One region of the Rhizobium sp. SVR5-2C genome, then DNA from elsewhere that is predicted to be linked to it. Evidence: riboswitches for the same ligand, from Rfam matches in the RefSeq annotation. Region 1 holds a riboswitch; the other holds the start of a gene.
What was found. Region 1 has a riboswitch for cobalamin ahead of cobU (bifunctional adenosylcobinamide kinase/adenosylcobinamide-phosphate guanylyltransferase). Riboswitches for the same ligand answer to the same signal wherever they lie in the genome.
Positions count from the first base shown of each region.

Region 2: it holds a riboswitch for cobalamin, as region 1 does, so the genes downstream of both, bluB (5,6-dimethylbenzimidazole synthase) here and cobU (bifunctional adenosylcobinamide kinase/adenosylcobinamide-phosphate guanylyltransferase) in region 1, are expected to answer to the same signal.

Region 1 covers NZ_JBNDHT010000035.1:36,960-52,404, reverse strand. The annotation lists gene cbiB (adenosylcobinamide-phosphate synthase CbiB) at 1-631, opposite strand, end outside; gene cobD (threonine-phosphate decarboxylase CobD) at 628-1,629, opposite strand; gene ACPYOI_RS12825 (cobyrinic acid a,c-diamide synthase CobB) at 1,626-2,933, opposite strand; gene cobA (uroporphyrinogen-III C-methyltransferase) at 2,930-3,772, opposite strand; gene ACPYOI_RS12815 (nucleoside hydrolase) at 3,957-4,907, opposite strand; gene ACPYOI_RS12810 (cobalamin biosynthesis protein) at 4,978-5,397, opposite strand; gene ACPYOI_RS12805 (TSUP family transporter) at 5,493-6,278, shown strand; gene ACPYOI_RS12800 (cysteine hydrolase family protein) at 6,275-6,949, opposite strand; gene cobO (cob(I)yrinic acid a,c-diamide adenosyltransferase) at 7,039-7,671, opposite strand; gene cobN (cobaltochelatase subunit CobN) at 7,671-11,747, opposite strand; gene cobW (cobalamin biosynthesis protein CobW) at 11,757-12,806, opposite strand; gene cobU (bifunctional adenosylcobinamide kinase/adenosylcobinamide-phosphate guanylyltransferase) at 12,812-13,336, opposite strand; cobalamin riboswitch at 13,469-13,861, opposite strand; gene ACPYOI_RS12775 (chloride channel protein) at 14,068-15,445, shown strand, end outside.
Region 2 covers NZ_JBNDHT010000003.1:26,361-41,805, reverse strand. The annotation lists gene ACPYOI_RS01525 (UDP-2,3-diacylglucosamine diphosphatase) at 1-612, opposite strand, end outside; gene ACPYOI_RS01520 (NADP-dependent malic enzyme) at 783-3,095, shown strand; gene ACPYOI_RS01515 (DUF2865 domain-containing protein) at 3,220-4,284, shown strand; gene bluB (5,6-dimethylbenzimidazole synthase) at 4,291-4,974, opposite strand; cobalamin riboswitch at 5,016-5,200, opposite strand; gene ACPYOI_RS01505 (TolB family protein) at 5,219-6,049, opposite strand; gene ACPYOI_RS01500 (NAD+ synthase) at 6,069-7,748, opposite strand; gene ACPYOI_RS01495 (LTA synthase family protein) at 7,911-9,833, shown strand; gene ACPYOI_RS01490 (DUF1003 domain-containing protein) at 9,913-10,446, shown strand; gene ACPYOI_RS01485 (adenylate/guanylate cyclase domain-containing protein) at 10,472-11,530, opposite strand; gene ACPYOI_RS01480 (SRPBCC family protein) at 11,631-12,080, opposite strand; partial or broken gene ACPYOI_RS01475 (GFA family protein) at 12,307-12,701, opposite strand; gene ACPYOI_RS01470 (class II 3-deoxy-7-phosphoheptulonate synthase) at 12,864-14,237, opposite strand; gene ACPYOI_RS01465 (TadE/TadG family type IV pilus assembly protein) at 14,488-15,445, shown strand, end outside.

The sequences.
Region 1 (15,445 bases):
CATCATCGAGGCGCGCCGCCGCCCAGCCGAAATCCACATACTTGTCCGACTTGTGGCCGATCATGGAGTCGGCGGTATTCAACATCTTGTACATGAACAGTCCGGGCAGCCCGAGCAATGCATACCAGAGGGCCGGCGCAACGACGCCATCGGAGAAGTTTTCGGCGAGACTTTCGATCGCAGCACGACACACGCCCGCCTCATCCAGGATTTCGGGATCGCGGCCGACAATGCGCGAGACGGCTTTGCGGCCGGCGAAGATTCCCTCTCCGCGCAGGGCGTCCGCCACAGCAGACACATGGTCCGAAAGGCTCTTCTGCGCGAGCAGGATGGCGACGCAGACGACCTCGAGCAGAATACCGACAAAGCCGAGCAGGCCGAAAAACTCATGAAGCACAACACCTGCGGCGGCACTAAGCGCAAGCAAAATGGTGATGGAAACGGTGCCGTTCAGCCGCCGCTCGGCCTTCGTCAGCGTCTCGCTGTTGAATTGCCGGTCGAAATGCGAGATCGCCTTGCCGAAGATGGCGACGGGATGCGGACTCCGCGACCAGAGCCAATCGGGATCACCGACAATCCAATCCAGCAGGAGCGCCAGCAAAAGGACAAGGAGATTTTCGTCGATCATCATCCGTCGAAGCTTTCCAAAGCGGCCGCCAGTCTCTGGTCGGCGACAGGATCGGGCGAGAGGCCGAAGCGCAGCCAATCCGGCGCATAGTCAAACTTGCGGACGAGAATATGATGGCGGCAGAGGTGTGTGTGAATGTCGCCTGCACGGCCGTCTTCAACGAGTGCAAAGAGCGCAGTGCCGCCGGCGATTTTCAAACCGGACCTTTTCAGCACGTCCTGCAGCGCATCATGGCGCTCGGCGATCCTGCGGACAATCGGGCCGGTATCCGCCCGCAGCAGGGATGCGGCAAGCGATAGCGCCGGACCGGATACCGCCCAGGGGCCAAGCCAATCCTCAAAACGCTCGCGGATCCCGCCGACTGCGATGACGAAGCCAAGCCGCAGACCTGCTAGCCCGAAGAACTTTCCGAACGAACGGAAGATGACGAGATTTGAAAGCTGTGACGCCAGAGGCGCAAGGCTCCCGTCCGATTCCATATCGCCAAAGGCTTCGTCGACAACGAGATAGCCGCCCTGCCCTTTGAGCCGATTATGCAGCGCGGCCAGTTCGTCGGCTCCGTGGCTTCGGCCATCGGGATTGTTCGGATTGACGACAACGGCAAGCGCATGCCCGTCATCGATGGCGGCGATGCCATCGACCATATCCACGATGAAGCCCGCGGATTCGAACGCCTTCTGGTATTCCCCGTAGGTCGGCGAAACGATCGCCACCCGCCTGCCGGACTCGACCAGCCGCGGCAGCAGCTGAATGACCGATTGCGTGCCCGGAACAGGCAGCGGCAGGAGAGCACCGCTGCGATAGTAGTCGCGGGCAGCGAGCACAGCGGATTGCACCAGATGCTTGTCGGGCAGGCGATGCCATGATGCAGCGGGGATGGCGGGCAGCGCAACCGGACATGGGTTGATGCCGGTCGACAGATCGAGCCAGTCCTCCGGCCTTCCGCCGAAAGCGGCGGCGGCAGCAGTGATCCCGCCGCCGTGGACGATCGGAGCGCTCATGCAGGCGCTCCGGCAAGGTCGATCAGATGCATGTAGGACCCTGCGATCTGGCCGCGGCGAAGGCCAGCCTCACCGAGATCGGTCCCGAGCGCGTCGCGGACTCGGAAGAGCCGGTCGGCCTCGCCTTCCCGGACGACATTCGAAAAATGAAATTCATGGGCCGTCATCGGGTGGCCGAAGAACGACTCGTCGACCGGCTGAACGCGGCGATAACCGAGGTGGCGGCTGCGCTCCTCATAGCTCGTGACGACCGGCAGCAGGCCGAGCATTTCGTGCCGTTTGCCATCGGCGTCGATCAGCCCTTCTCCGAGCACCATGTAGCCGCCGCACTCGCCATAGATGCGCGTGCCGCGCCCTGCGGCCTCCATCATCCGTCGGCGAAAGTTCCGGGCGCCTGCGATTTCTCCGGCATGCAGCTCCGGGTAGCCGCCGGGCAGGTAGATTGCATCGGCATCGGCAGCGGGCGCCTCATCGGCAAGCGGCGAGAAGAAGGAGATCGTCGCTCCCCGCCGGCGCCAACCGAGCAGCATATGTTCGTAGGAAAAGGCAAAGGCGATATCGCGGGCGACGGCAATGTGAGTTCCGAGCGGCGGAAGCCGACGGATATTGGCGATAGAGGGGGTGTTGAGGCCCTGCCGCGCGACCCGCAGAAGAAATTCGAAATTGCAATCGACCGAGACTGCCTCGGCCGCATGCTCGATGAAGGCTTCGAGCCCCTGATGTTCGCCGGCCTGGACGAGGCCCAGATGCCGCTCCGGCAGGACCAGCGTCTTGTCGCTGCGAATGACCGCAACCACCGGCATGCGGATCGCATCCAACGCGTGGCGCAGCATCGCCTCGTGCCGATCGCTGCCTACCTTGTTGAGGATGACGCCGGCGATGCGGACATCGGCGCGAAAACCCGCAAAGCCGGTGACGAGCGGCGCGACCGAGTGCGACATCCGCGACGCGTCGACGACGAGAACGACGGAAAGGCCCATCATCGCAGCGAGGTTGGCGGGAGAGCCCGTGCCATCGGCAGCGCCGTCGAAAAGCCCCATCATCGCCTCGATGACGAGGATGCGGTCGCCGCTCCGATGCAGCGCGGCATTGGCGGAAATCAGTTCCGGCCGCATTGCCCAGGCATCGAAATTCAGGCACGGCGTTCCGCTGGCTGCCGAGTGAAATGCAGGATCGATATAATCCGGGCCGGCCTTGCCGGGGGCGATGGCGACGCCGCGGTTGCGAAGCGCTCGAAGCAGGCCGAGCGTGATCGTGGTTTTGCCAGAACCGGAAGACGGCGCGGCGATCAAGAGCCCGCTCATGCCGTCACCCTGCCTTCGGTGTCCCGGAACGGATCGGGCTCAAGCCGGCGTCCCGCCAGCGCGCCTAGCCAATCAAGCGAGGAGCGCAGCCTCACGACCTCGCCGACGACGACGACAGCGGGCGGCTCAAGGCCGGATGCGGCCACGGCCGCCGGTGCCTCGCCAAGTGTGGTCTCCAGCACCTGCTGACCGCGCGTGGCCGCATTGCAGACGAAGGCGACGGGCTCCGACGGCTTACGGCCCGCTGCAATCAGATTGGCGCTGATCTGCGCAATGTGCTTCATCGCCATATACATGACGATGACCGGCGAGCCGCGACCGATCGCTTCCCAGTTGACCGCGTCCGGCACGATGCCGGAGGAATCGTGGCCGGTCAGGAAGGTGACGGCGTGATTGACGTCGCGATGGGTGACGGGAATGCCCGCATAGGCGAGGCCGCCGATACCCGCCGTGATGCCGGGCACGATGCGGAACGGAATGTTGTGCTCGACCAGCGTCAGCGCCTCCTCGCCGCCGCGGCCGAAGACGAAAGGATCACCGCCCTTCAGCCGCAGCACACGCTTGCCGGCGCGCGCGAGCTCGACCAGGCGAAGTGAGATATCGCGCTGCTTGGCGGAAGGCTTGCCGCCCCGCTTGCCGGCATATTCGAGAACTGCGTCGGGCCGGGCGAGCTTCAGGCATTCCTCATTCACCAGCGCGTCGTGAACGATCGCATCGGCTTCTGCCATTCCCTTTGCGGCAAGCAGCGTCAGCAGCCCAGGGTCGCCCGGCCCGGCGCCCACGAGCCAGACGCTGCCCGGCTCCAGCACCGGCAGATGTAAGAATGCGTTTTCAATCATCCTGGTGGTCTATGCCCGGCGGCAGACTAGGTCAACGGCAACCGTAGAATCCGGGCGCAGGTGCGAAATGGAAGCCGACTCAATTTTCGAAGACGCTGTATCCGGATGAAAGGAAAGCGCGCCATCCCATTGATCGGATTCGACAAGAGCGGACCGGCCGGAGACCCGGCCGGTCCGCAATTCATCAAACGCGCAGCAGCGTTTCGCGAATGAGGCCGATCACCTTTTCCGACTCGATGCCGGTGCACACGATTTGGCTCGGACGGCCATCCCATTCGCCCGGCGGGAAGCGCCGGCCATCCGGCTTCAAGATCGTCTGACCATCGGCGATACCACCGCAGACGACGCGAACCGGGCCGGTCATCGTCGTGAAGAGTTCCGGCGCCACGAGGTAGACGCAGGCGCAGCTGTCATGCACCATCATGCCGTCGTCGACCGCATGCTTATAGAAGTCGATGTAATCTTGTGAGAGAGCGTCGAGCAGCCTGACGGCCTCGTCGCCGCGTGCCGCCATCTCGCCGAGATAGCCGCGGCTCATCGTGGTGACGGCGGTGACGTCGAGACCGATGACGGCCACCTTCCAGGGCGCGGTCATGACGATGTCGGCCGCTTCCGGGTCACCGTGGATATTGGCTTCGGCGACGGGCGAGACGTTGCCGTGCACATAAAAATTGCCGCCCATGATGACGACGGCCTTCACCAGCCTGGCGATCTCCGGATCTTCTCTCAGCGCCAACGCAAGGTTCGTCATGCGGCCGACGGCAACGAGTGTTACCTCGCCGGGATTGGCGCGCACGGTATCGATGATGAACCTATAGGCCGGACGCGGATCGAGCGGCAGATCGATGGTTTCCGGCACATCGATATTGCCGAGGCCATCTTCGCCGTGGACGTGGGTCGGCCAACCGATCTCCCTCCGGGACGGATCGATCGTTGCATTCGCCCCCTTGGCAACCGGTGCCGGGATATTCCATTCACGCTTCAAAAACAGCGCGTTGCGCGTCGTCGTCTCGATCGAGGCATTGCCGAAGACCGTCGTGATGCCGATCAGATCGATGTCCGGATGACGGTGCAGGAAGAGGAGCGCCATGGCGTCGTCGACGCCCGGATCGGTGTCATAAATGACCTTGTGCATGAAATTTCCTTTTAGTGCTATTTGCCAACGCGCGAGGATGGCGAGCGAAGTGGCAACACCATAACGCCCGCTATTCTTTCTGCAACAGCGTGCGGGCGATCGCTGCGGTGGCGTGTGGCGATTTTATCTTGGGTACCGCGAGCTCGGCCATCTCACCGGCGGCGGCCAATGCGGCGGACTCGGCAACGCCGTGGCACCCGACGCGGGCAAAAACGACGTCGGAAGGGTTCTTGAGCCTCGGCGTCTCCTCCTCGAGCCGTGCGGCGCTGAAAAACAGCACCGGTACGCCGAGGCGCGCAGCGGCCTCAAGAACGGCAGGCTCCTCAGCACGGCCGTCGATGGAGGCTACCGCCGCAAGATTGCCGGGCGCCAACCCAGCCAGCCGCAGGGCTTCGGCCGCGAGCGTCAGAACCTCATCGGCCGGTGTCCCGCGCTCGCAACCGAGGCCAAGCACATGGCGGTGTGAGATATCGAATTTGATCCCGGTCATCGGCCCTTGAAATAACGCGTCTATGTGTCTCCAGCCATTGCAGGCCAAGGCTGGAAATGCAACAAGGCGCAGCCCCAGTTTTCGAGTTCCCCGCCTTGCCCGATATCGCCCTTCATCTGCTTCTTCTCCTCTGCATCGCGGCGTTCTTTGCCGGTTTCGTCGATTCCATTGCAGGCGGCGGCGGGCTCATCACCGTGCCTGCGATGCTGATCGCCGGCATTCCGCCGCTGCAGACGCTTGGCACGAACAAGGTGCAATCGATGTTCGGCGCGGCCTCCGCGACACTCGCCTATGCCCAGAAAGGACATGTGAACCTGCAGGAGCAGCTTCCCATGGCAATGATGGCGGTCATGGGCGGCGCGCTCGGCGCAGCACTCGCGACCATCGTTCCGGGTGAAGTCCTGCAGGCCGTCATGCCGGTGCTGCTCGTCGCCATCGCGATCTACTTCGCCTTCAAGCCGAACCTCAGCGACAACGACACGCATCGCCGGATAACGCCTTTTGCATTCGGCCTGACGCTGGTGCCGGCAATCGGCTTTTATGACGGCGTTTTCGGCCCCGGCACCGGCTCCTTCCTGATGCTCTCCTTCGTGACGCTTGCCGGCTTCGGCATGCTCAAGGCAACCGCGCACACGAAACTTCTCAATCTCGGCTCGAATGTCGGCGCGCTGATCGTCTTCGCTTCCTTCGGCGCGACGCTCTGGAAAATTGGCCTACTGATGGGGTTCTGCCAGTTCCTCGGCGCCCAGGTAGGCTCACGGCTTGCCATGCGCATTGGCGCAAGGCTTATCAAGCCGCTGCTCGTCGTCGTCTGCATCGCCTTTGCGATCAAGCTAATCGCCGATCCGGTAAATCCGCTACGTGTCTGGCTCGGTCTCTAGTTGGACTTCTCGAACTTGATGTCGTCGATCTTCGTCAGCGTCGTCTTGGCGGAAACCCCGGGCGCATTGGCGAAGTGCCAGGCCACATATTGCTCGGCGTAAGGATCGGTGGACGACATGCCGTCGACCGGCAAGATGACATTCATGCCCTTGAGGGCCGCATAGGCGGCCGTATTCAGGACAGCACCCTCGGATGCGGTCCCCGTCACGATCACGGTCTTGATGCCCTTGCCGGCCAGTATCTTTTCGAGATCGGTATTGATGAACTTGTTGGCGCCAGACTTCACGACTGCGTCGCCATCCTTGGGGGCAAGCACAGTCGCGATATCGGCGGGCGTGGCATTTGCCGTTATACTGTAGATGATAGGCACCCCTGCCGAGCGAGCCGCTTTCATCAGCTTCTCGACCTGCGGCAGCGAGGCGAGGCAGCGCGGTTTGGTCTTGCTGTTGCACGGTCCCTTGTCGGGATTCTGCGCGCCGTTGAAATCGAGCAGCAGAAGCGCCGTGTCGGAACTGTTGACCGTCACCGACTTCAGCTCGGGTGCTGCCGGTGCCTTGACCGTGTTCCAATCATCGACGATCGTCGCATGCGCGGAAGAGAAGCCGAGAACGGCAATCAACAGCGAGCCGGCAGCCGCGACAGCCGGACCCTTCATCTTGCTCGACAACATTTTCACAGCACCCTCCGCCCGCTCAAAAACTGGCAGAACTCTTGAGGCAAGCCGTGCCGCTGTCAAATCACCAAGCCGCGATTGCGTCGTCAGAACTCCACGCCCGGCTGGCCCTTGATGCCCGAGCGGAACGGATGCTTGATCAGCTCCATCTCGGTCACGAGATCGGCAATCTCGATCAGTTCGTCCTTGGCGTTCCGGCCGGTCAGTACGACGTGCGTCATGTAGGGCTTCTCGGCCTTGAGGAAGGCAATCACCTCGTTGACGTCCAGATAGTCGTAGCGCAGGGCAATGTTGATCTCGTCGAGCAGCACCATGGAATTGCGTTCGTCGCGAATCAGCTCCTTCGCCTTCTCCCAAGCGGCAGCAGCCGCCGCCACGTCGCGGGCGCGGTCCTGCGTTTCCCACGTGAAGCCCTCGCCCATGGTGTGGAATTGGCAGACGTCGGAGAAGTGCTTCTCGATCAGATCGCGCTCGCCGGTCCACATCGCACCCTTGATGAACTGCACGACCGCCGACGGCTTGCCGTGGGCGATGTGGCGGAAGATCATGCCGAAGGCAGCCGAGGATTTGCCTTTGCCTTTGCCGGTATGGACGATGATCAGGCCCTTCTCGTCCGTCTTGGTCGCCATGATCTTGTCGCGCGCGGCCTTCTTCTTCGCCATCTTTTCGGCGTGACGTGCATCGTCCTTTTCGCTGGTCTCTGCTGGTTCTTCGCTCATCATTTTTCCAATCGAATTTTGGCCGTTTCAGTGTGAGGCGTTGACGCAAGGTCGAAGCGCGCCGAGTTGCTGCGCGGGGTCCAGAGATTGCGGTCGATCGCCTCGAGCAGCCGCTCCTTCATTTCCGCAAGCGCCGCCGGGTTCTTCGCCGCCATGAAATCGCGGACCTTGGGATCGGCGACGAAAGCCTGATAGACCGCTTCGAAGTGATGGTTGCCGACAGCACCGGTCGTCGCCGCGAAGGCAAAAAGGTAGTCGACCGTCGCGGCGATCTCGAAGGCACCCTTGTAGCCATGACGCATGGCGCCGTCGATCCATTTCGGATTGACGACGCGCCCGCGCACGACGCGGCCTATCTCTTCTTCGAGCGAGCGAATGACCGGCTTTTCCGGCCGCGAATGATCGTTGTGATAGATCGCCGGGCGACTGGTCCCCAGATGTTCGGCCGCAGCCGCCATGCCCCCTTCGAACTGGTAGTAGTCGTCGCTATCGAGCAGGTCGTGCTCGCGGTTGTCCTGATTCTGCACGACGGCCTGGATCGAGCGCAACCGCTCCTCGAAGATCCCGCGCTCGGCCCGGCCCTCTTCCGCCGCACCATAGGCATAGCTGCCCCAGACGAGATAGGCCTCCGCCAGATCAGCACGCCGCTCCCAGCCCTTCTCGTCGATCAGCGCCTGCAGGCCCGCGCCATAGGCGCCGGGTTTCGAGCCAAAGATACGGTAGCCGGCGCGTTTCAGGGCGGAGGCCTCGTCGAGCCCGGCTGCCGCAAGCCGCGCCACCTCGCCGCGCATGCGGGCGGCGATCGGATTGTCGGCAGCATCCTCGTCCAGCATGCCGACCGCACGGATCGCCTTGTCGAACAATGCGATCTGCTCTGGAAACGCATCGCGGAAAAAGCCGGAGATGCGCAACGTCACGTCGACGCGCGGGCGCCGAAGCAGCGCGGGTGGAATGATCTCGTAGCCGGTGACGCGGCGCGAAGTCATGTCCCAGACCGGTTTGACGCCGATCAGCGCCAGCGCCTGGGCGATGTCGTCGCCGCCGGTGCGCATGTTCGAGGTGCCCCAAGCCGTGAGGCCGAATGAAATCGGCCACTCGCCGTGATCCTGCACATAACGGCGTACCAGCAGCTCGGCCGATTTCTTGCCGAGCTCGTAGGCTGCAGGCGTCGGAACGGCGCGGCTGTCGACGGAGTAGAAGTTCCGGCCGGTCGGCAGCACATCAGGCCGCCCGCGCGTCGGAGCACCGGATGGGCCGGGTTCGACGAAGCTGCCATCGAGGCCGCGCAGGAGACCGTCGATTTCAGCCGTGCCGCAGGCGAGGATCGAGGGTTTCAGGCGGGCTTCGATTTCAGTGAGGACCGATCTGGTTTGGGACCAGAGGGCGGGGCATGGGGTTTCACCGGAGACGAGTTTTGCGGCAAGCAGTTCGATGCGCTCGACGGTGTCGCCGTTGGTGCGCCACGGGGCATCGGAGATGTCGGCGAGAATCGCCGGTTTCGGACCGGACCAAGGGGCGGCCATGTTGCAGTCCAGGGGATCGAAGGAAGACCCCTCCCCAACCCCTCCCCACAAGGGGGAGGGATTTCCCGCGGGCGCCTCGCTGAATCGATCTACCGCAACCTCGGCAACGGAGTTGGATCGAGAGGGCTGCAACGGGTTAAGTCCCTCCCCCTTGTGGGGAGGGGTTGGGGAGGGGTTTCCGAACAAGTCCCTTGCAATCGCCCGCTGCAAACTCTGATCGCCGCCCTCGCCCAGCCCACGCGGCACGCGGGCGAGCGCCACGGTCAGATCGGTCAGCAGGCGGCCCTCCGGCGCGATCCCGAAGATGTGCAATCCGTCGCGGATCTGCATTTCCTTCAGGTCGCAGAGATAGGCATCGAGCTTCCTCAGCGCTTCGTTTTCGCTTTCGCCTTTTGCGATGCCCGCATCCTTGTCCAGGCCGATGTCGGCGACGAGATCGAGGATCTGTTTGCTGAGCAATCTTATGCGCCGCGGATCGCTGCCGGAGGCTTCGTAATATTCGTCGACCAGCGCCTCCAGGTCTTTCAGCGGGCCATAGCTTTCGGCTCGGGTCAGCGGCGGCGTGAGGTGATCGATGATGACGGCGCTCGAGCGGCGCTTGGCCTGCGTGCCCTCGCCCGGATCGTTGACGATGAAGGGGTAGAGATGCGGCAGCGGGCCGAGAATCGCTTCGGGGTAGCATTCCTCGGAAAGCGCCAGCGCCTTGCCGGGCAACCATTCCAGATTGCCGTGCTTGCCCATATGGATCACCGCATCGGTATCGAATTCCTGCCGCAGGAAGGCATAGAAGGCGAGATAGCCATGCGGTGGCACGAGATCCGGCGAATGATAGCTTTCCTTCGGATCGATGTTGTAGCCGCGCGCCGGCTGGATGCCGATGAGCATGTTTCCGAAGCGAGTGAAGGGCAGAGCGAAACTGCCATCCGCGAAATAGGGATCGGCCTCGGGACCACCCCAGCGAGCTTCGATATCTTCTTGAATCTTTTTGGGAAGCGATGCGAAGAACGCCTTGTATCGACTCAAGGAAAGCGTTTCGCGGATCACCTTGCCGTCCCGGCCCGAATTGGTCGGGCCTTCGGAGAGATGACGCATCAGGGCATCGCCATTCGCCGGGAAATCGGCAATCGCGTAGCTCGTATCCCGCAACGCCTTCAGCACCTCGATCGTGCCGGCCGGCGTATCGAGACCGACGCCGTTGCCGAGACGGCCGTCGCGGTTCGGGTAGTTCGCCATCACCAGTGCGATCCGCCGATCTGCAGCTTGTCGGTTTCGCAGGCGCGCCCAGTTGGCCGCAAGTTTGGCCGTGTAGCGCATTCGGCCTTCGTCAGGCTCGCTGGCAACGATATTCGCCTCGACAGCCGCATCATAGCGGGCGGCCGATTTGAAGGAGACCGCACGCGAGAGAACGCGGCCGTCGACCTCGGGAAGTGCGACATTCATGCCGAGGTCGCGGGCGGAAAGACCTTGGGACGAGGAGGCCCATGCCTCTCTTGATGAGGCTGAGAAAATCGCCTGAAGAACGACGGCGCCATTTGATTCCAGCACGGTCGGCGCGCGGTCGGCGCCGGGCGCGGACACGGCAAAGCCGGTGGTGTTGATGACGACATCGGGCTTCGCTTCGGCAAAGACCGTTTCCAGAATGCCAGTGGAGACAGGGTCCTTGAGGCTGTAGGCAAAGACGGGCAGAGGGCGTAGGTTCTCTGCCGCCAGCGCTTCGATCAGCGCTTCGGCGGGTTTCGTCTCGCCGCTCTGGACGAGCGCACGGTAGAAGCTGATGGCGACGGTGGGGGGGTCGCAGGAACTTCCCTTCTCCCCAGCGGGGAGAAGGTGGCCCGAAGAGTCGGATGAGGGGGCAGCGCGGCAATCGCCAACTTCGCCCTCCTGGCCCTGTTCGCTCCTCGCGTCGCTCGCCCCCCTCATCTGCCCTGCCGGGCATCTTCTCCCCGCTGGGGAGAAGAGCGACTCGGAGAGAGCTCGCCACTCCTCCACACTGACAACGCCCCTGCCCGGCCACCAGATGCCCGCCTTCATCAGGGGCGCGGCAGCGGCAGGCTTTTCGGCGCCGCCCGAAAGCATCGCGGCAGCATAGTCCAGCAGACGCCGCGAATTCTCGTCGCCGCCTTCGATCAGATAAGCCCAAAGTGCATTCAGATCATCGAGCGGCACATTCGAGAACGGCGTCAGCCCGGCATCCGGCTTGGAATCCCCCGGCAGCACGGCAATCATCGCGCCGTGGCGTGCCGCCGCAGCGTGCAGTGCTTCCAGCGCGTAGTGGAAGTAGCTCGCCCCGCCGAGCGCACGGACGATGATCAGCTTCGCACGCCGCGCGGTCCGCTCGATATAGGCATCGACGGACATCGGGTGCTTGAGGCTCATCAAACTGGCGAGCCGAAGCGTGAAGGGTTTCCCTCCGCTCTGGCCGTGCGCAGCGGCGATTGCCGCAAGTTCGGTATCCGCCGCCGAAAGGAACAGGATATCGCCGGGCGACTGGCCAAGGTCGATCGCCTCGTCGCCGTCGCTGATCGTTCCTTTCTGGGCTAGAAGGAGGTGCATGGCCGAGCCTTAAACGAGCGCCTCAATGGCCTTGCGGACAACAGCCTGATCCATCTCGTGCAGGCCAATGACGACGAGGCGCGTGCCGCGCGTTTCGCCATTTGCCCATGCACGGTCGAAATACTGGTCGATGCGGCTGCCGACAGCCTGGATCTGCAGGCGCATCGGCTTTCCAGCCACGTCGGCAAAGCCCTTCAGGCGCAGAACGTCGTGTTCCGCAATCACCGCCTTCAGCTTTTCGACGAAGCCTGCCGGATCGGCGATCGCGCCAAGCTCGACGACGAAGCTGTCGAACTCGTCGTGGTCGTGCGGCGCGCCATCCTCATGCTCCAGCTCGTGATGGGACTTGCGGTTGGCGATATCCGCCTCCGTGCCAATGCCGAGGCCGAGCAGCACGCCTGCCGGAACCTCGCCGTTCCTCGCCTCGATCATGACAGGCTTGCGGGCAATGCGGGAGGTTACCTCCTGGCGCACGCGGCCGAGGCCGGCGGTATCGAGGAGATCCGTCTTGTTCAGAACGATCAGATCCGCGCAGGTCAGCTGGTCCTCGAAGAGTTCTTCGATCGGGCTTTCGTGGTCGAGCGACGCATCCTCGGCGCGCAGCGCATCGACGGCGTCGTGATCGTCGGCGAAACGGCCCGCCGCCACAGCTGCGCTGTCGACCACGGTGATGACGCCATCGACCGTCACTTCGCTGCGGATATACGGCCAGTTGAAGGCGGCGACGAGCGGCTGCGGCAAGGCAAGGCCGGAGGTCTCGATGACGATGTGGTCCGGGCGCTGCTCGCGCTCCAGAAGCTTCGTCATGGTCGGGATGAAATCGTCGGCGACGGTGCAGCAGATGCAGCCGTTGGTGAGCTCGATGATGTCGTCTTCCGTGCAGTTTTCCGCCCCGCAGCCCTTCAGCACGTCGCCATCGACGCCGAGATCGCCGAACTCGTTGATGATCAGTGCGATCTTCTTGCCGCCCGTGTTGGAAAGAAGATTGCGGATCATCGTCGTCTTGCCCGCGCCGAGGAAGCCGGTGATGACCGTTGCGGGAATTTTCTGCTGGTTCATAGGACTCAACCCTTCATTTTCAGCGGCAGACCCGCCGCGATAAAATACACTTCCGCGGCTTCCGCCGCGATCATCTGGTGCAGCCTTCCGGCGTGGTCACGGAAATCCCGCGCCATGTGGTTTTCCGGCACGATGCCGAGGCCGACTTCATTGGAAACGAGGACGAGGCGCGCCCTGGCTTTCGGCAGCCAGCCGGCAAGCGCGGTAAATTCCGCCGCCATGTCGCGCTCTTCCATCATCAGATTGGTAACCCAGAGTGTCAGGCAGTCGACGAGGATCGCCCGGCCCTCGCCGTCGATCGCGGAAAGACATGCGACGAGCTCAAGAGGCTCCTCATGCGTCGCCCAGAGCGGGCCCCGGTCTGCCTTGTGCTTATCGATGCGCTCACGCATCTCGTCATCCCAGGCACGGCCGGTCGCGACGTAATGGCGCTCCAAGCGGCTGTCGGTGACAAGCTGCTCGGCGAAACGGGATTTGCCGGAACGCGCACCGCCGAGAACGAAGGCGGTGCCGGTGATGGATCCACTCATGGGAAGCACGGTCCGATCTGGAGCGGACTGCGACGGACAGCAAAAACGTTCGCGGCATGCGAACGCAGAACTTCTCTTTCAGCCATGCAAACCTCCGTGCTGGCGGTGGGGAACAATACCCCAGGGTGGGCTTCTCGCCCGGCACGCATGGCAGGTCTCCTGGCTCGCGGGTCTCGGCCGCGACCGGAGCGACCATTGAGGTCGCCCTGATCGTGCCAGCGGATCTCCCTCGCCTTCCCGGCTGCATTTCGTGAAAAGGCGGACGATTCGTAGAAATAGAGGCGTCCTGCCCCGGCTGATCACGATGCATTTCCAGTGGCTTTTCCGGCGCCCTTGCCGCCTCACCCATTCCGCGACATGCGAAACAGCCATGAATTGGCCCAAACACCGGACGGAAGACCCTGACCGCTCTACAGTCGCGGGGTCGGCTGTGATGAGAACGCCCTGTTTGGGTCCGCCCCTTCACATTCCCTTTTCATCCGGATCGACGCATGTCGATCCGAAACCATCCGTTATGATAATGCATGGTTAGGCGCCCACCCCTGCCATGTCAATCAGCCGGAGGCGGACAAGGCGTTCATCTCGACTTACACTACCAACATTGTCGTTTTTAATCAGAGACTTACGTCATAAAAACTTTACTGCTGCGCCGGTATTCTGCCGCAATTGGCAAGCATGCGGAGGCCGCCCGCCGGCCTTGACCGCCACTCCTGCCGCCTAGTTGTCCTATGATGCTCTCCAGAATGCATATCCGCCGCCTCGGCCCTCTCACCATCTTTTTTGATATCGGCCGATTGCGGGCGCTCGCCCGACGCAGCGAGATGGGCATGGTCTTTGCCGGCGCGCTCGTCGGTGTCGCATCGGGGCTTGCGGTCACCGCCATGAGACTCGTCTCCGAGGAAATGCACAGGCTGATCTTCGGCATCGACGTCACGACCCGGCTCAGTGCCTCTCAGATCGACAATAAGCTCCTGCTGCTTACAGCTCCCGTCGCCGGCGGCGTCTTGCTCGGTCTCCTCATCTTCATTCTCGCCAGATGGCGCAAGAAGCCGATGGTCGACCCGATCGAGGCCAATGCGTTGCATGGCGGCCGCCTGTCACTGACCGACAGTATCCTCGTCAGCATCCAGAACCTCGTCTCCAATGGCTTCGGCGCGTCAGTGGGGCTCGAGGCCGGCTATACGCAGCTTGCCGCCGGTATCGCCTCGAAATTTGGGCTGAAACTGCAGCTTCGTCGTGCGGATCAGCGCACACTCGTCGGCTGCGGCGCGGCGGGCGCAATCGCTGCCGCCTTCAACGCTCCCCTAGCCGGCGCCTTCTATGCTTTCGAGCTGATCATCGGCACCTATTCGATCGTGTCGCTGACACCGGTCGTCGTTGCCGCGCTGGTCTCAACGCTGGTCGCACGGCTCCTCGCCGGCAGCGATTTCGTTATCGACATCGGCAGCTTCGGCACGGTCGCGCCGGCGGATTACGTGCCTGCCGTGCTGCTCGGCGCCTTCTGCGCCGGCGTCGGCATCCTGGTGATGCAGGGCGTCTCCTTCGTTGAGGAACTGGCACGCAAGAGCTCAATCGCTCCGCCCTTCCGACCAGCGCTCGGCGGCATCGTCGTCGGCCTGCTGGCGCTGGTCTCGCCGCAGGTGCTTGCGGCAGGTCATGGCGCGCTGCATCTGAACCTCGCCCGCGAGGTGACGATTCCCGCGCTCGTCAGTCTCTTCCTGCTGAAATCTTTCGCCTCCGCGATCTCGATCGGCTCGGGCTTCAGGGGCGGCCTGTTCTTCGCCTCGCTCTTCATGGGCGCCCTGCTGGGCAAGCTCTTCGCCTATTCCGCACCCTACTTCGCGGACGCGACACTGACGCCGGTCGTTTACGCCGTGGTCGGCATGAGCTCGCTTGCCGTCGCCATCATCGGCGGGCCGCTGACGACGACCTTCCTGGCGCTGGAGATCACCGGCGACTTTCCCATCACCGCGCTGGTGCTGGCGGCGGTCATCACCTCTTCGCTCGTCGTCAGAAGCACTTTCGGCTACTCCTTCGCCACATGGCGCTTCCACCTTCGTGGAGAGAGCATCCGCAGCGCTCACGATGTCGGCTGGATCCGCAACCTGA
Region 2 (15,445 bases), on a different contig from region 1:
CTTGCGCGCTTCCTCGGCGACCACGCGCTGAAACTCTCCGATGAAGTTCACGGCATGCTTTACCTGCAGCTTCGCCCAGGCGGAGAATGACCAATAGGGCATGCCCATCCGGCGCCGGATGGCGGCCAGCACGATATTGATGCGGATCGCCATGTCATAGGCCCAATCGCCGAGATAGGCGAGCAGCCGCGCGTTGCGCACGACGACGTCGAATTCGTCTCCGTGAAGGATGAGATATTTCTTGCCGTCGGCTCCATCGTGCATCATGCGCTCAGCCACTTCGATGCCGCCGAAATGCATGCCCGGGAAGTCACGCAGGAATTCGTCGTGATTGCCTGGAATATAGACGACTCGCGTGCCCTTGCGCGCCTTGCGCAGCAGCTTCTGCACCACGTCGTTGCAGACCTGCGGCCAGTACCAGCTCCGCTTCAGCCGCCAGCCGTCGACGATGTCGCCGATGAGAAATATCGTATCGGCTTCGTGATACCGAAGGAAATCGATGAGGAAGTCTGCCTTCGCCGCCTTGGAGCCGAGATGCACATCGGAAATGAAGAGAGTACGGAAGTGTCGGGTATCCATATTGTCTTTCACAGGCGTCCTGCCCGCCCCCATCGTTCATCTGGTCTTCCAAAATCAGACTCGTGTTTCAGGAAGATGACAGGAAGGCACATTGTCGCGCCTGCGCGATTTCCACGTCGATGCCGAAATTCTGACTGGCCCGCTCAGCCGATTGTTGTATGGAGGAGTCTCGGAAAAGTGTAAGTGCGGTAGTGGAGACGGCAATGGATCATCAGGAAAAATCCAAGACGGACAAAAATGAAACGGGCGGAAACCTCGACGAACAGGCGCTTTTCTTCCACCGTTATCCCCGTCCCGGCAAACTCGAAATTCAGGCGACCAAGCCGCTCGGCAATCAGCGCGACCTCGCGCTTGCCTATTCCCCGGGCGTCGCAGCACCCTGCCTTGCGATCCGCGACAATCCGGAAACCGCCGCCGATTACACCTCGCGCGCCAATCTGGTTGCCGTTATCTCTAACGGCACCGCCGTTCTCGGCCTCGGGAATATCGGCCCGCTCGCTTCTAAGCCGGTGATGGAAGGCAAGGCGGTTCTCTTCAAGAAGTTTGCCGGCATCGACGTGTTCGACATCGAAATCGACGCGTCCACCGTCGACCAGATGGTTTCCACCGTATCCTCGCTCGAACCGACCTTCGGCGGCATCAACCTCGAGGACATCAAGGCGCCGGAATGCTTCGAGGTCGAGCGCCAGCTTCGCGAGAAGATGAATATTCCCGTCTTCCATGACGACCAGCACGGCACCGCGATCATCGTTGCGGCCGCGGTCCTGAACGGTCTGGAACTGGCCGGCAAGAAGATCGGGGATGTCAAGATCGTCACCTCGGGCGCGGGTGCCGCGGCGCTCGCCTGCCTCAATCTTCTCGTCGAGCTCGGTGCCAAGAAGAAGAACATCTGGGTCCACGACATCGAGGGACTGGTCTATGACGGCCGCAACGTGCTGATGGACGAGTGGAAGGAGGTCTATGCCCAAAAGACCGACAAGCGCGTGCTCGCCGACAGCATCGGCGGCGCCGACGTCTTCCTTGGCCTTTCTGCAGCCGGCGTCTTGAAACCGGAACTGCTCGCGCAGATGGCCGAGAAGCCACTCATCATGGCGCTCGCCAACCCGACGCCCGAGATCATGCCGGAGCTTGCGCGTGCGGCCCGCCCCGACGCGATGATCTGCACCGGCCGGTCCGACTTCCCGAACCAGGTGAACAACGTCCTCTGCTTCCCCTACATCTTCCGCGGCGCGCTCGATTGTGGCGCCACGGCCATCAACGAACAGATGAAGATGGCCGCCGTCAAGGCGATTGCCGGGCTTGCCCGCGAGGAAGTATCGGACGTCGCCGCCCGCGCCTATTCCGGCGAGACGCCGGTCTTCGGTCCTGATTACCTCATCCCCTCGCCCTTCGATCCGCGTCTCATCCTGCGCATCGCTCCGGCTGTCGCCAAGGCGGCCGCCGAGACCGGCGTTGCATCGCGGCCGATCGCCGATTTCGACGCCTATCTCGATCAGCTGAACCGCTTCGTCTGGCGCTCGGGCTTCGTCATGAAGCCGATCTTCACGAGCGCCAAGACTGCCGACAAGAAGCGCGTCATTTTCGCGGAAGGCGAAGACGAGCGCGTCCTGCGTGCGGCCCAGGTACTGCTGGAAGAAAAGATCGGCGAGCCGATCCTGATCGGCCGTCCATCGGTTATCGAGGCGCGCCTGAAGCGCTTCGGCATCCGCATTCGCCCGAATGTCGATTTCGCCGTGGTAAACCCCGAAGACGACCCCCGTTACCGCGACTACGTCGACGACTACTTCGCCCTCGTCGGTCGTGCGGGCATCAATCCGGAGGCCGCCCGCACCATCGTGCGCACCAACACCACCGTCATCGGCGCCTTGTCGGTGAAGCGCGGCGAGGCCGATGCCCTCATCTGCGGCGTCGAAGGCCGGTTCGACCGCCACCTCAAGGACGTAGGCCAGATCATCGGCAGGCGGCCGGGCGTCTGCACCTTTGCCGGCCTCAGCCTGCTGATCACCCAGAAAGGACCGGTTTTCTTCGCCGATACTTTCGTGAAATACAATCCGACGCATGATGAGATCGCCGAGATCGCCCTTCTCGCGGCCGAGGAAGTTCGCCGCTTCGGCATAACGCCGAAGGCCGCGCTGATCTGTCATTCGAATTTCGGCTCCCGCGACTCCGAGAGCGCCCGAAAGATGCGCGACGCCCTGCAGCTCGTGCGCAAGCGTGCCCCCGAACTCGAGGTCGACGGTGAAATGCAGGGCGGCTCGGCGCTATCGGAAACACTGCGCAAGCGCGCCATGCCGAATAGCGCCCTGACCGGCGAAGCCAATCTCCTGCTCTTCCCGAATCTCGATGCCGCCAACATTTCGCTCGGCATCGTCCGCACGATGATGGATGCGCTTCATGTCGGCCCGATTCTGCTTGGAACCGCGCAGCCTGCGCATATCCTGTCGACTTCGGTCACCTCGCGCGGCGTCGTGAACATGGCGGCTCTTGCGGTCGTTGAGGCTTCGCAGCCCGCATAAGTTGCTGCCAAACGGGAAAATGCGTTAGAATCCGTCGCTAGCCTGTTAACGGAAACAGGCTAGAAAGGCATACGCGGCGAATGCTCCGCCGCGTACCGGCCTGGCTTGCTAGCGGGATGATACCGTGAAACGTCGAAACCTGACCCTTGCGCTTCTATTTACCCTCGCAGCTCCCGCGGCCGCGCAGACGAATGCGATCTGCCAGGACCTGCGCGCCCGCCTCGCCAATCTGCCGGAAATCACGACCAACAGCCCCGAGCTCAACCACCACTACGCCAGCGCAATTGCCGAGCAGAATCTCGAACTGCGCGATGTCCGCGAAGACATGCGCAGGTACGGCTGCTCTGTCGACAGCATGGTGGTGATCGGCGGCGAGAATGCGGACTACTGCAGCGAATTGGAGCAATCCGAAGCGCGCATGGTCGACAACATCCAGTATCTGCAGGACCGCAGCAACGACCTGCGCGAACGGGAAGGCGTGGACGATCGCGGACGCCGGGAGCTGATGGCGGCGCTTGAAGACAATGGCTGCAATGAGGTCGAGGAATATTGGCCCGACGATCAAGCCTATGCCCCCGCGCCGAGCCCCGAAGAGCAGACAATGCGCAGCGACACGTTCATCCCGCTCGGCGTGCCGCGCGGCGAGCCGATGGCGCAAGTCACCACCATGTGCGTGCGCACCTGCGACGGCGGCTTTTTCCCGATCACCACGAACGCAACCTCGGTCGATTTTGGACGCGACGCTGCGACATGCTCGAAAATGTGCCCGGGCATTGAAACCGAACTCTTCTACCAGGACATCGCGAACCCCGACGCCGCCAACATGATCTCGGCGTCGACCGGTGCGCCTTACAGCGCCATGCCGAATGCCTTCGCCTACAAGAAGCGCGCCCCCGGCGAAAAGTCGACCTGCTCTTGCAATCTGTCAGCCTACTACGACAACATCCGCAAGAACCAGGCGATCAGCGAGCCGCCGCAGAAAGGCTCGATCACGACTATCCGGTCGAAGCCGCCGGCGACCGCCGCCGCGACCCCGGAACCGGCGCCGCAACCCTCGGTGCCGGATCGCCCCTATGATCCCGCAAACAACAAGGTCCGTCAGGTCGGTCCGCAGTTCCTGGCTGGCGATCAGGGTGCGATCGACCTCAAGAGGCCCGCAACATCCGGCGCGCAGCCGCAACAGAACTGACGGGCGCTAGCGGTTGCCCCACCGGTCGGAGAAGATCAGTTCTTCCAGAGGCAGGCGCTGCCGCCAGCCTTTCACGGCGAGCTCCGGCTCCAGGTAAAGCTCGTCGACATAGCCTGCGCACAGCCACGCGATCACCTCGATATGCGCCGGGATACCGAGTATCTCCTTCAGGTCGCTCTCGTGGAAAATGCTCACCCAGCCGATACCGACGCCCTCCGCTCGGGCCGCGAGCCACAGGTTCTGGACCGCGCAGACCGTCGAGTAGGCGTCCATGCGTGGATTGTGGGTCCGTCCGAGCACCACGCTGCCGCCGCGTGTCGGATCGCAGGTCACGCAGATGCCGAGCGGCGCCCGCAAAATGCCTTCGAGCTTCAACGAGCGGTATTTGTCGCGGCGCTCCCCGTCGAACATCTCCGTCGCCTCGCGGTTTGCGCGGTCGAAGGCTTGCCACACCTGCTGCCGAACGGCCGGATCGCGCACCAGAATGAAGTTCCAGGGTTGCATGAAGCCGACGGAGGGCGCGTGGTGCGCTGCCTCCAGCAGGCGTCCCACAACATCGTCGGGCAAGGGATCGGGCAGAAACTGATCGCGCACGTCGCGGCGGGTCATGATCGCCCGATAAACCGCATCGCGTTCTTCACTATCAAAGGCAGACGCGCCCGCAAGCGCGCCGTCATTCAAGGGTCGCATCGTCAAATCCCCAACAACGCAACCGCCCGCCGTCCGCGCGGGTCAGTCTATCCTGTCAGGCCGGTCTTCTGACTTGGCGTCACCCGCTTGCCGCAGCCTTCCCGGCCCGAAAGCCAGTGGCAGTTTTGCAGCAAGCGTCAGCCTTACAGCGTTGGGCACGTTCCGGTCTCACACCGGATTCCCGATTCTCCTGCTTGAAGCAGGCACCTGACGGCAGTCTCTATCTCCCGGATTGCTGTCCCGATCAAGCCACCGGGAAATACCGCACATAGGCAAATTCATCACCTTCCGGTGACCAGCACGGCACATTGATCGTGCCCTGCCCGCCGAAGAGTTCGAAAAGCGTGGTCAGATTGCCGCCGTCCATGTCCATCAGCCGCAGCCGCACATGAAGATCGCGCGGATGGTCGAAGACATCAGGATCGTAGGACAGGATCAGCACCTTGTCGTTCTTGGGCGACGGATGCGCAAACCAGTTGCCGTAATTGTCATGCGTCACCTGCTGGAGACCCGTTCCGTCCGGATGGATGCGCCAGATCTGCATGAGCCCGGTACGGCTGGAATTGAAATAGATCCACTGTCTGTCGGCCGACCAGTCGGGGCCGTCATTGCGCCCCTCGCCATGCGTCAGGCGCGTTTCCTCGCGACCATCTACGGAAATCGTGTAGATGTCGAAAACCTGGTCGCGGATACCGCAATAAGCGACATGCCGGCCATCGGGCGACCAGCCGTGCCAGTAGGAGGGCAGGTTCTGCGTGACCTGACGCGGCGTGCCGCCAGCCGCAGGCAGGACGTAGATGCATGACTTGCCGTATTCCGTCTTGTCCGAGATGGCGATCATCGTGCCATCCGCGGAGATGCCGTGATCGTTGTTGCAGGCGACTGCAAAACCGGTATCGACCTTCTCCAGCCCGCCAGCTCCATCCGGCCTCTGCCGATAAAGCAGCCCATCGCCATTGACCAGCAGATAGCCGCCATCCGGCGAAAAATTCGGCGCCTCGATCAGCTGATCCGTTTGAAAGACAACCCGGCTTTTACCGGTGCGGATGTTGTAGATCTCGACCGAACTGCGCATACATCCTCCCGGATTCTTGTTACCGGTCCCTGAACCGGTTGGTGATCGGATAGCGGCGATCACGTCCGAAATTCTTCTTGGTGATCTTCACGCCCGGAGCCGATTGGCGGCGCTTGTATTCGGCGAGATAGAGCAGGTGCTCGATGCGGTGGATGGTCTCGACGTCGTGTCCGCGCGCGACGATCTCCCGCACCGCCATCTCCTTTTCAACCAGGCATTCGAGAATGTCGTCGAGCACGGGATAAGGCGGCAGCGAATCCTGGTCCGTCTGGTCGGGACGAAGCTCGGCGGACGGCGCCTTGTCGATGATGTTCTGCGGGATCACCACGCCCGAAGGACCCAGCGCATCCGGCGGCACGTGGCTGTTGCGCCAGCGCGCCAGCGCATAGACCTGCATCTTGTAGAGGTCCTTGATCGGATTGAAGCCGCCGTTCATGTCGCCGTAGAGGGTCGCATAGCCGACCGACATTTCCGACTTGTTGCCGGTCGTGACGACCATCGAGCCGAACTTGTTGGAGATCGCCATCAGGATCGTGCCACGTGCACGGCTCTGCAGGTTTTCCTCGGTGATGCCGCTATCCGTACCTTCGAAGAGTTCCGACAGCGCCGCGGTAAAGCCCTTCACCGGCTCCTCGATCGGCACGATGTCATAACGGCAACCAAGCGCCTTGGCGCAATCCGCCGCATCCTTCAGCGAATCGGCAGAGGTGTAACGGTAAGGCAGCATGACCGTGCGGACGCGCTCCTCGCCGAGCGCATCGACCGCAATCGCTGCGCAGATGGCCGAGTCGATCCCGCCCGACAGGCCAAGCACGACGTTCTTGAAGCCATTTTTGTTCACGTAGTCGCGAAACCCGAGCAGGCAGGCACGATAATCGGCCTCGTCGAGTTCGGGAATGCGCGACATCGGACCCTCGGCGCAGCGCCATCCGTCCTCGCCGCGCCTCCAAGTGGTGACGGCCAATGCCGTTTCGAACTGGCTCATCTGGAAGGCGAGCGTCTTGTCGCCGTTGAAGGCGAAGCTCGCGCCGTCGAAGACGAGCTCGTCTTGGCCGCCGAGCTGATTGGCGAAGATCAGCGGCAGGCCCGTTTCGATCACCTGCTTCAGCGCCACCTGATGGCGCACGTCGACCTTGCCGCGATAGTAGGGCGAGCCGTTCGGGACGAGCAAGATTTCCGCGCCGCTTTCGGCGAGCGTTTCGCACACGCCGAGATCGTTCCAGATCTCCTCGCAGATCGGCACGCCGAGACGCACGCCGCGGAAATTGACTGGTCCCGGCATCGTTCCTTCCGAAAAGACGCGCTTTTCGTCGAATTCACCGTAGTTCGGCAGGTCGACCTTGTCCCGCAGTACCAGGATCTTGCCGCCGTCGAGAACCGCGATGGAATTGTGGCGCCCGGTCTCGCCCTGCCGCGGGAAGCCGACGATGACGCCTGGCCCGCCGTCCGCGGTGTCGGCCGCGAGGTCTTCGACCGCCTTCTGGCAGGCTCTCAAGAATGCCGGCTTCAGCACCAGGTCTTCCGGCGGATAGCCGGAAATGAAAAGCTCCGTCAAAAGCAAGAGATGCGCGCCCTGGCGGGCCGCGTCGGCGCGTGCTTCGCGGGCTTTGGCAAGGTTTCCGGCCACATCCCCGACCGTCGGGTTCAACTGGGCAACGGCAATGTGGAGCGTATTCAAAGGCGCGTTTTCTTGTGTCATGTCATTCATTTAGCGCGCACCGGCTGCCGCTGCAATCGCCGTGCCATGAAAAGCCGCGGACTAAGTCGGGCAAAAAAGCGAAACCATTGCGGAACGTCAGGGTTCATCTACCGTTCATGACGGACATGTGACATTGAGATGAAGCTTTTATGACATTGGAGTCTGACGTTGATCGCGTTGGTATTGAAGTCCGCGCAGGCACGAAGAGTTGCTGGTTTCGGGTCGAGCGTGCAATCTCCCACAGCACGCGCGGCGATCGGCATAGCATTTTCCCTATCCGTTGCCCTCCTCAGCACGATTAGCGTCGAATGGATCGCCCGCGGCACGCTCACCGATGTCGGCGAATTCCTGACATCGACAGCCCGGCCCGGCATGACGACGGTCGCCATGCTGGCGATCGTGATGCTGACCCTCGATGCCGCATTCGGACGGCGCTACCAGTCCGTATTCATCCTGGTACCGCTTATCGTGATCCCTGCTTTCGTCTCCAACCAGAAGCAGCACTTTCTCTCCGATCCGTTCTATCCGTCGGACGTGCTCTTCACCCGGCAGATCATGGAGTTGCTGCCGGTGATGGTGCGCGACAGACCGTGGATGGCCGTAGCGCTCGTCATCGGCCTTGCGCTTTCCGTTGCGGGTCTCTTCCTGACATGGCGTTATGCCTGGCGTAACTTCCCGAAGCTCTCCGCGCAGGCACGCTTGCGGCGCCTCTGCCTCGGGGTGCCTGTCATCGCCGCCTTCTGCTCGCTGATGGACTATTCGCAGTATTCCTATATCCGCGACCGCCTGCAGGTCGTGCCGATCATGTGGGACCAGAAGGAGAACTACCGCAACAACGGCTTCATCCTGGCCTTCCTCTTCAATGTCCCAATGGCGGATGTCGCCGTCCCGGCCGGTCTCAACGCCGAGGCGCTCGACGCGATCCCCGCGCGCAATTTCGGCTACCTGGCCGGCCCGCGGGAAAAGCCGGACGTCATCATGCTGATGAGCGAGTCGTTCTGGGACCCCACGCGGCTCACGAACGTTTCCTTCAGCGCCGATCCGATGCCGAATATCCGTGCCATGCAGTCCGGGCACGTGTTTTCGCCGGAGTTCGGCGGCATGACCGCCAATGTCGAGTTTGAAGCACTGACCGGCTTTTCGAACGCGTTCCTGCCCTATGGCAGCATCCCCTATCAGCAGTATCTCCGCCACGACGTCCCGTCACTTGCGACGTTCTTCCGCGGGCAAGGCTACACGGCGCGGGCACTGCATCCCTACAGTGGCTGGTTCTGGAACCGCAATCAGGTTTACAAGGATTTCGGTTTCGAGGAATTCCGCACCGAAGAGACGATGCCGCCGATGGAAAAGCGCGGCCTCTTTGCCTCCGACGACTCCCTGATGAAGGAGATCATGCGCGAGGGCGACGGCCTCGATCAGCCATTCTTCTTCTTCGCAGTCACCCTGCAGGGGCATGGGCCCTATGAGCCGGGCCGCTATGCGCGCAACACGATCGACATCCACGGAAACATCCCCGACGCCGACCGCGCGACGCTTGCGACCTATACGCAGGGCGTGAAGGAAGCTGACGACAGTCTGAAGAAGCTGATGGACTGGGCGTCGAAGCGAAATCGCGAAACGATCATCGTCCTCTGGGGAGACCATCTGCCACCGCTCGGCAACACCTACATGAGCGCCGGCTACATGCCGGATATGGTGGCCACACGCAGGGCTTCGCTCGACGTCATGAAGCGCGAACATGAAACGCCGCTGGTCATCTGGTCCAACAGGAAAGGCGTCAAGGAGAATGTCGGCACGATCAGCCCCTCGCTGATCCCCTATAATCTCCTCAAGTTCGCCGGTTTCGAGCACCCCTTCTACACAGGCCTCCTCGGGCGCGTGCAGAAGAAATACAACATCATAGACCGCTACCAGCTCGCGACACGTGACAACAAGGTGACGCCGGACTGGGTGCTCGATCAGAAGAAGCTCGATCCGCTGGTGCGCGACTACCGCTACCTGCAGCACGACATCATGTTCGGCAAGGCGCGGACGCTGGAGCGTTTCTTCCCGCAGTACGACCTGCTAGCAAGCAGGGGCTCGTGACGGTCTGAAACCGGCCGCATTGCAATTTGGCCGCGAGGTATAATACTGGCTCCAAAACGATCACGTATCGGAGCCAGGCATGCATAATTTCTCGGATTTCGTTCACCTGCATTTCGACAAGCCAATCGAGGACCTCGGCGATATCGAAAAGCGAATTCTCAAGAGGGCGCACGAGCGCAAGATCATCTCTACGGATGTCAACGCGGTTATTGCGGCTGAGGCATCTTTCGGGGAACGCGTCGCCGACGGCATCGCAAGGGTCGGCGGCTCATGGTCCTTTATCATCTGCTTCCTTGCCTTCCTGGCGATCTGGACCGTGATCAACACGATCATTCTCGTGACGGGCGCCTTTGATCCCTACCCCTTCGTCTTCCTGAACCTGATTCTTTCCATGCTCGCCGCCATCCAGGCGCCGATCATCATGATGTCGCAGAACCGGCAAGCCGAGCGCGACCGCTTCGAGGCGGCCAAGGATTACGAGGTGAACCTCAAATCCGAATTGGAGGTTCTGTCGCTGCACCAGAAGATCGACATGCGCGTTCTGACCGAGATCGCCGCGTTGCGGGAAGACGTCCAGCACCTGAACGCTGCGCTGGCGGCGAAAGGGGCTTGAACCGCTCGACCCTGGCTGACGAAGTTCAATCCTCCGGCAGCGTGAAGACCGCGCAGGGTTCGGCAATGCCGCGCAACAAGTGCTCGCCCAAGGGAATCAACGCCGTTGTCGTCTCCGCAGCGACCGCGCCGGAGATGAGTACGCTGCGGCCAAGTGGCCTGCACAGCCCTTCGAGCCGGCTCACCAGGTTGACCGCCGGGCCGATGGCAGTGAAATCCAGCCGGTCGGCCGCGCCGATATTGCCCCACAGCATCTCCCCGAAATGCAGGGCCGCGCCAAAGGGCAGCGGCGGCAGTCCCTGCGCCTGCCGTGCCGCATCGAGATGGGCCATGCCGGCGCGGGCGGCGGCAACCGCGCGGAGCGCCGCTTCGCACGCGTCGCCTGGAACGCCGGTGACAGGGAAGATCGCCAGCACGCCGTCTCCGATGAACTTCAGCACCTCGCCCCCGAACGCGTGCACCGCCCCGGTGACGCGCTCGAACCAGGCGTCGAGGGCAGCAATCATTGCCGCCGGCTCCGTCGCCTCGGACAAGGCGGTGAAGTCGCGCAGATCGGCACAGAGCAGCACGGCATGGATGGTCTCTCCGGTGCCGCGGCCCAGCGCGCCGGCCTGCACGCGGGCGGCGCTGCGCCGGCCGAGATAGGCCTCGAGCAGCGTTGCCAGTTCCGACCGCGCGGCCAAGGCGGCCAAGGGGGCTGCTGCAAAACGCGCAACCTGGCGCAACCGGCGGACCTCGGCGGCGTCGAATGGCTGGGCTCCGGCCCAGCCCAGCATGGGACTGTTCGGCGCCGGCCCGACTATCTCCTCCCGCACGTGCCCAAGCCCGGCAAGCCAGTCACGTCCAGCTTGGCTGGACGGACCGTCGTTAAACCCCAGCGCCTCGATCACCGCCCCGTTCTCCGCCCGCCACAGCCAGGTGCGTCGGGCGATGATCGGATGCGGTACCGCGAGCGTCAGGGCTCCACCGGCAAGCGGTAGGCCGTCGGCCAGCAGGCGGCCGCCAAGTTGGGCAAGGAACCGATCAGGGCCAGGCGAGGCGCCGGCCTCGTCGACCAGCCAGGCAAGGGGCGCGGGCAGATCCATGCCGGAGATCATGCCACCGCGGACGTTAGCTGTCATCCGTCAGCGTAAGGCCGCCCCTCGAAGGGCATCGGCTCCGGTACCGCGAGTTCAGGAGCGGAGATTAGTCATATCTGCCATGCATGGGATCCGGACCGGGATCGCGCCCGGCTGCGACCTCGGTCAGCCGCTTGAGGTAATGCGCCCAGCCTTCCGCATGGCCAGCGCATTGCGCGGCATTGGGCAGGCCGGTATGGGTCAAGCGCAGCAGCGTTCCGTCCGGCTGCTCGACCAAGTCGATCTCGACCAGACTCGATCCCGGCGGCACGATCTCGCTGCCGTCCCAGCCGAAGCTATAGGCCAGCCGGTGCACCGGCACCACCTCGCGAAATGAACCGCGGGCAAAGCGAGCGCCGGTGACGTTGACGAGATAGAGCCCTCCAGGCTGCGGCTCGATCTGGGCTTCCGTTCCCATCCAGCGCAAGATCTTCTCTGGATCGGTCAAAAGGGCAAACACCGCGGCCGGCGGCGCCGGAATATGCGTCTCGCGGCGAACGACAAGGGCCTCTTGCATCGGTCTCTCCTGTGACTGTCATGGCCTGCCCCGTCTGAGGCAAGGATGGACGGCAGGTTACCCGGCGGCATGTAGGCGGAAGCTCTTCCTCAACAAGGGCATCCCAATCGCCTACCGTGGTAACAAGGAACATTCGCCGGCAAGCTTAACCCCGGACATCGACAAGACGGGAGTGACAAGTGTGACGGGAATGCGATGGAATCACCGGCACCGCTGCGACCGCCGCTCAGATACCCTTGGCGTATTGCGGCGCGTCACCGCTGATCTGGTAAAAGTCAGCCTTGTCGGCACAATAGATGTGATAGCCGAAGGCAAGGCCGCTCGGCTGGTCGAAGGCGCCCGCCATGACGGATACCATCGGCGATCCCTTTCTCTGCCAGAACAGCGCCGAGCCGCAATTGACGCAGAAGCCGCGGTCGGCGGTCTCGCTCGACCGGTACCAGCGGATCGCGCTTTCGCCTTCGATCGTCAGACCGTCGAGCGGCACGTCGCACGACGCATAGTAGAGTCCCGTCTGCCGCCGGCACTGCGAGCAATGACAGCCGACCACCGGCCGGGTTCGTTTCTGCTTCGAAACCTCACCGCCCGGCAGCCGCAGCCGCCCGTATAGTCCCTCACCATGCAAGCCCCCGTTTCTCGATAGACGGCAAGACTGGCGGCTGCCTGCGGCTGCGTCAAATCCAATTGCTTGAAGCAGAGTGTCAGGGATTTTGATGCGGTCGCGGCGGGCGAACAAAAAGCCCGGCACTCGGCCGGGCTTCTCTTGTTCCGATTTTCAAGCGATCAGCCGTTGGCGACCATGCGCTTCTCGTCGCGGCCGCTCTTCATCCGCTCGGCAAGCAGGAAGGCAAGCTCGAGCGCCTGGTCGGCGTTGAGGCGCGGGTCGCAATGGGTGTGGTAGCGATCCTGCAGGTCGCCGGCCGTCACCGCGCGCGCGCCGCCGGTGCATTCCGTCACGTCGTTGCCGGTCATTTCGACATGGATGCCGCCCGGATGCGAACCTTCGGCGCGGTGGATCTGGAAGAAGCTTTCGACTTCCGACAGGATGCGCTCGAACGGACGCGTCTTGTAGTTGTTGAGCGTGATCGTGTTGCCGTGCATCGGATCGCAGGACCAGACGACCTTGCGGCCTTCCTTCTCCACCGCGCGGATGAGGCGCGGCAGGTGGTCCGCCACCTTGTCGTAGCCGAAACGGCAGATCAGCGTCAGACGGCCAGCTTCGTTCGCCGGGTTCAGGATGTCGATCAGGTTCAACAGATCGTCCGCCTGCAGCGACGGGCCGCACTTCAAGCCGATCGGGTTCTTGATGCCGCGGCAGTATTCGACATGCGCATGGTCTGCCTGGCGCGTGCGGTCGCCGATCCAGACCATGTGGCCTGATGTCGCGTACCAGTCGCCGGAGGTCGAGTCGACGCGGGTCAGCGCTTCCTCGTAGCCGAGAAGCAGCGCCTCATGGCTGGTGAAGAAGTCCGTTTCGCGTAGGCTCGGCTGGTTCTCCGCGGTAATGCCGATCGCCTTCATGAAATCCATGGTTTCGCTGATGCGGTCGGCAAGCTTGCGGTAGCGCTCGCCCTGCGGGCTGTCCTTGACGAAGCCAAGCATCCATTGATGCACGTTTTCGAGGTTGGCATAGCCACCCATCGCGAAAGCACGCAGCAGGTTCAGCGTCGCCGCCGACTGGCGGTAAGCCATGGCCTGGCGTTCCGGATCGGGCGTGCGGGCGGTTTCGGTGAACTCCGTGCCGTTGACGATGTCGCCGCGATAAGTCAGAAGCGTCTGGCCGTCCTGCGTCTCGTGCGAATTGCTGCGCGGCTTGGCGAACTGTCCGGCGATACGGCCGACCTTGACGACGGGCAGCTGTGCTCCGAACGTCAGTACGACAGCCATCTGCAGGAACGACCGGAAGAAGTCGCGGATCGTGTCGGCGCCGTGTTCGGCAAAGCTCTCGGCGCAATCGCCGCCCTGCAGCAGGAAGGCGTTGCCTTCGGCAACATTGCCAAGCGCCTTCTTCAGACGCCGCGCCTCACCGGCAAAGACGAGCGGTGGATAGCTGGCAAGCTGGGCTTCCGTTGCCGCCAAAGCGGCCTGGTCCGGATAATCCGGAACCTGCTGGATCGGCTTGTCACGCCAGCTGCTCGGGGTCCAATTCTGTGCCATGTCAATCACCTGTCCTTGCCACGGCGGTCGTCTGCCGGGCTACGCGCTGAAAAGTGAGCGGCTTATAAACCTTAACGGCCGCCTTGCATAGCCGCTTAACCCGCCCGACAGGCCTCTCAATTCCCCAATGTATGACAATCGTCAGATTCGCACCGATGCAGAGAAATCTCCCAAGGGCATTAAGGAGGATTTTATCTCCATTTGAGATAGTCACGGAATTTCAGGTTGTAATTATATTTCGGAGCAATTTATGCGTGTTTTGGGAAGTTTCTTAAAAGATAAGTCCGGCAATTTCGGCATTTTGACCGCCGTACTTCTTGTGCCGATAGTCGGCGCCGCTGGAATGGCGGTCGATTACGGCCATGCGTTGAGCGTTCGATCCGATTTGATGGATGTGGCCGACTCTGCGGCGCTGGGAGCAATTTCAGAAGGCTCGGCCGGGTACAAGGCCTATCAGGCGATGACTGAGGATGGCGAAGTGACGATCGCCGAGAACGATGGAAAAGCCTTCTTCCTTGCCCAGCGCTCCTCTTCCACCACCAGCGCCGAACTCTCGGACATGCCGATCGACGTCGACCTCAAGGTTGCCCGGCTGAACGGTCAGGTCACATCGACCACAACATTCACGGCGCAGATCCCGACGACCTTCATGCGGGTGCTCGGGCAGGACTCCATTAAGGTGTCCGGCGCGGCCACCGCCGTCTACGGCGCACAGAGCAAGAGCTACACGAATTTCTACATGCTGCTCGACAACACGCCCTCGATGGGTATCGCTGCGACGCAGACGGAAATGGACCGACTGAGCGCGATCACGGGCGCCAATGGCGGTCGTGCCTGCGCACTTGCCTGCCATATCGGCTACTACGGGAGCAACGGAAAGTTCAACGAAAATCCGGACAGTACCTATATCGCGGCACGCAACAACGACGTAACGCTGCGTATCGACGTCGTCTCGAAAGCGGCGGAAGCCCTGATCGACAAGGTAAACACGGCGTCGGCGAGTGCCGATCAGTATCACATCGCCGCCTACAGCTTCGGCAGCTATGCGCTCGAGCCGGGCTACCGCATCGAGAAAGTGACGTCACTGACCGTTGACATGGCAAGCGCCTCCAAGGCCGTCGGCAATGTCGGCCTGATGACCACAGACCACGACCATTTCAACGACAATGCCCTTACGAGTTTCGACACCGCGCTCACAGCGATCGGCA